DNA from 2 places in the Arthrobacter sp. BGA-UO-ETr-C19 genome. Region 2 is predicted to be linked to the other one. Evidence: riboswitches for the same ligand, from Rfam matches in the RefSeq annotation. Region 2 holds a riboswitch; the other holds the start of a gene.
What was found. Region 2 has a riboswitch for thiamine pyrophosphate ahead of thiO (glycine oxidase ThiO). Riboswitches for the same ligand answer to the same signal wherever they lie in the genome.

Region 1 (2,197 bases), on a different contig from region 2:
CGCCCACCTGCATGAGGAAGCAGCGCACAGCGCCGCAGCGTCGGGTGAGGGCGCCCGGCCGGCTGCCCCCGCGGCCGCAGCAGCACCGGAAAGCCCCGTGGTGCACCGTGCTCCGGAAACGGAGAGCGTCTCTGGACGGCCCGGAGCGGTGCTTACGTTCGGTGGCGAGAAGGTGATTCTTCCGTTCGTCGATCACAGCGAGGAACCGGCCAAGGAAACGCCGGCTTTGACGCTGGACCGCCTGGAGGAAGCCTTCGCGCACCTGGGCGCTCCAATCGCTCCGGCCGAAGAGGAGGCTCCCGCGCCGGCCCGCCCGGCAAGCCGGCAGCCGGAACGCACCGATGGCCAGCCCGTCGCAGGCCAGCCGGCCACAAGGCAGCCGGTGGAAAGCCCCGCCGCGCCGTCCCGCAGCCGCCGTCCGCGTCGCAACCGCAGTGCCAGCCGCGCCCAGGGTGCAGCCAACGAGACATCCGTGGAACATCACGAGGTTGCGCCGGCTGCTGCTGCGGGGCATTCGCACGAGGCCAAGGCTCCGGAGGCGGGCGATGCGCAGGGAGCGCCCAAGGCTACTCAGCGGCCGGCCAGCGAGCCGATCATTCTGGGCGTCGGGGTACCCGCCTCAGAACTGTAGGACTGGCGAACCCTGAGCTGATGTATGGAAAGGTCCGGCACCGCACCTGCGGTGCCGGACCTTTCTGGTTCCGGAGGATTTGGCCCGGTCAAGTCAAAAGAAACGAGCCGGAAAGCGGCGGGCCACAGCCCCGCGGAAGCCTGTCGCAAACGTCAAATTCGGTGTCCCAGGCCGGACGAACCGCTAGGCTGGGGGACTGACACGGGGTGCCGCGCACGGGCCGGCTGAGATCCAAACCCGTTGAACCTGTCCGGTTAGCACCGGCGAAGGGATGTCTTCCTTGTCATCAGCATCGCTCCTGCCCGCACCCGCGGCTGCCGCCGGTTCCCTTGTGGACACCGTGGCGCCAGCCCTTCCGACTTCCCGCGACGTTCCCCGGGTCCTTGCCATTGCGGGCTCGGATCCGTCCGGCGGAGCAGGCATCCAGGCCGACCTGAAAAGTATTGCGGCCCACGGTGGCTACGGGATGGCAGCAATAACGGCCCTCACCGCACAGAACACCACCGGCGTGCGCGGCGTGCACGTTCCGCCGGCTTCTTTCCTGTCCGCGCAACTGGACGCTGTCAGCGACGACATCCAGGTGGACGCCGTGAAGATCGGCATGCTCGGCGATGCACAGGTGATAACCGCAGTGCGCAACTGGCTCGAAAAGGTGCGCCCCGGCGTCGTGGTTCTCGATCCGGTGATGGTGGCCACCAGCGGTGACCGCCTCCTTCAGGAGTCCGCGGAGGCTGCACTCGGCGAATTACTGCCGCTGGCGGACCTGATCACCCCAAACCTGCCCGAACTTGCCATGCTGCTTGGGGAGCCGGAGGCCGCCGACTGGTCCTCCGCTCTTGACCAGGGCAAGCGGCTCGCGGCCCGGACCGGCGCCACGGTCCTTGTCAAAGGCGGCCACCTGAACGGCTCAACCTGCCCGGACGCCCTCGTCAACACTGCCGGGCTGCTGTCTGCGGAGGTGGTGGAGATCGCCGGTGAACGGATCACCACGCGGAACAGCCACGGCACCGGGTGCTCGCTCTCCTCGGCCATGGCCACGGCCCAGGCGCGGCTGGGCGACTGGGAAGCCTCATTGCGGGAGGTCAAGCCCTGGCTGGCCGGAGCCCTCCGTACATCCGGGCAGCTGGAGGTCGGCGCAGGCAACGGACCGATCAACCACTTCCACCACCTGGCCCGGCCCGAACGTGAGGGCGGGTTCGCGGAACTGCTGCGCGCCGAGACCGTTGCCGACCTGGAAGCCATCTATGGCCTGGGCTTCATCCGTGGACTTGCCGAAGGCACCCTGGTGGAGAAGGAATTCGCGTACTACCTGGCACAGGATGCCATTTACCTCAACGGCTACTCCCGCGTCCTGGCGCGGGCCAGCGCACTCGCGCCAACCGAGTCCGAGCAGCTGTTCTGGGCGCGCTCGGCCCAGCAATGCCTGGAGGTTGAATCGGAACTGCACCGCAACTGGCTCAGCACGCGCACCGTGCAGACGGAGCTTGGCCCGGTCACGAAAGCGTACGTGGATCATCTGGTTGCGGCTTCGGCAAGCGGCAGTTACGCGGTGCTTGTCGCCGCGGT
Region 2 (2,197 bases):
ACGTCAGTCCCGGCCCCCTGCCCGCGGGCCGGAACCCGGCCGAGCAGCGGCGCGTTGTCCGGTGTGCCCGGCCGCGCCCGCGCAGTGGCTTCAAGGAGCTCGAGCTCGGCGACTGCCGGCAGCAGGACCTGCGCGTCACGCAGCAACTGGTAGACGCCGCCGGCGCTGGTGCCCGGTACCCCGTCTTCACGCTGGGTGGCGCCGATCACCACCGTGCCGTCCTGGCGGGGCACGATGTAGACCGGAACGCCCCGCACCATGCCGCGGACCGTTGCGGTCAGCAGGGGCTGCAGGTGTGCGGGGACCCTGAGCCTGAGGATGTCTCCGTAGACCGGGCGCAGCGGCAGCTGCAGTCCTTCCGGGAGGTTCTGCAGCTGGGCCGCGGCCAGGCCGTTGGCCACCACCGTCTCGGCCGCCCTGACGGACCCGCCTCCGGCCAGCCGGGCCCCGCAGACCTGCCCGCCGTCCCAGAGCAGGCCGGCGGCGTGCTCCCGCACCGCGTATCCCTCCGCTGCCGTGAGCTCCTGGCCATGGCCGGCCAGCCCGGCGGCGATCGCCCGGACGAGCCTTCGCGGATCCACCTGGTGGTCCGCCGGGATGTCCAGGGCGCAGGAGATCGCGGGGCTAAGCAGCGGCTCCCGCGAGCGTGCCTCGCGGATGGTCAGCGGTTCAACATCCAGCCCGTGGGTCCGCTGTACGTCCCGCAGGTCCATCAGGGCCCGGCGGTCGGCGGGATCGGCACCCACTGCAAGGGTCGGCGTCGTCAGGTACCCGGCGTCCTCGCCGGCAGTGAGGGTGGCAGCAAAGTCCGGCCATCTGGCGGATGACTCCAGCATCAGTTCCAGGAGTCCTTCCTCCTGGTAATGCAATTCGCTGACCGGAGCGAGCATGCCGGCTGCGGCCCAGCTTGCGCCGCTGCCGGGGGCTTCATCTATCAGCACCACCGAGCGGCCGGCGCGCCGTGCTTCCCAGGCGATGCCGTGCCCCACCACGCCGCCGCCGATGACGGCCACATCTGCCTCAAGACTTGTGGCGGCACATTCTTCGCCGCGTGTTCCAGGGTTCATGCATAATCCTTCCCTACGCCGGTACTAACCGGATCAGGTCAAGCGGTCGGCTCTGACGCCCTCTCAGCCCTGCGCCTTTTATGACAGCAGTAACGGGCTCCCGCGGTACCTGCCCAGTTTAGAGGAACTAAGGTGGTTGCCATGACCCAGCACTCTGCCCACACAGCCGCCCGCCTGTACCTCTGCACCGACGCCCGCAAGGACCGCGGGGACTTCGCGGACTTCGTGGACGCGGCGTTTGCCGGCGGAGTGGACATCATCCAGCTGCGGGACAAGAGCATCGAGGCCGCCGAGGAACTCGAGCTGCTGGACACCGTCCATGCCGCCGCCCGCAGGCACGGACGGCTGTGGGCCGTGAACGACCGCGCCGATATCGCGTCCATCGCCGGTGCGCCGGTATTCCACATCGGCCAGAAGGACCTGCCGCTCCGCGCTGCCCGGAAGCTGCTGCACGATTCAACTGTGATCGGACTGTCCACCCACAGCACGGACCAGGTGGATGCCGCTATCGGCGCCGCCCACGGCCGCAGCGGCCTGGACTATTTCTGCGTAGGCCCGCTCTGGGCCACGCCCACCAAGCCCGGGCGCGCCGCCGTCGGGCTCGACCTGGTGCGCTACGCGGCGGAGGCTGTCCGCACCGCGGACGAGGAGCGGGTCGGCGGCCTGCTGCTGCCCTGGTTCGCCATCGGCGGGATCGACCGCACGAATGTGGAGCAGGTCCTGGCGGCCGGAGCCAGCCGGATCGTCGTCGTACGCGCCATCACCGAGGCAGCAGACCCGGCAGCCGCCGCCGCGGAACTGCTCGACGCCCTCGACGCAACGGCGCCGGCAGCCATCTCCTAGCTACCCGCTCAGTCCCAGCTGGACCATCCGCCGGGAGTGGTTTTCCGCGACTTCGGCGGTGATGCCCCGCACCAGCTCGCGTGCAGTGGCATCCGTGGCGTCGGGCTCTGCCTCGACAAACAGCTCGCCAAGAAAGGCGTGTTCATGGCCCACGCGCTGGGCCTGGGTGATCGCTTCACCCAGGAGGCGGCGGCCCCACAGCGCGAGCCTGGACGCGAGCCTGGGGTCGTCCGCCAGCGCTCCCCTGAGCCGGTCCCGGAGGACGCCCGTGGCTTCTTCCGACGTCT

Region 1: it holds a riboswitch for thiamine pyrophosphate, as region 2 does, so the genes downstream of both, AC57BR_RS15855 (bifunctional hydroxymethylpyrimidine kinase/phosphomethylpyrimidine kinase) here and thiO (glycine oxidase ThiO) in region 2, are expected to answer to the same signal.

The regions. Positions count from the first base shown of each region.
Region 1 is NZ_JCAQPC010000022.1:203,982-206,178, reverse strand. It holds gene AC57BR_RS15860 (Rne/Rng family ribonuclease) at 1-631, shown strand, start outside; TPP riboswitch at 824-920, shown strand; gene AC57BR_RS15855 (bifunctional hydroxymethylpyrimidine kinase/phosphomethylpyrimidine kinase) at 903-2,197, shown strand, end outside.
Region 2 is NZ_JCAQPC010000024.1:807,596-809,792, reverse strand. It holds gene thiO (glycine oxidase ThiO) at 1-1,067, opposite strand, end outside; TPP riboswitch at 1,061-1,181, opposite strand; gene thiE (thiamine phosphate synthase) at 1,209-1,910, shown strand; gene AC57BR_RS22680 (ferritin-like fold-containing protein) at 1,911-2,197, opposite strand, start outside.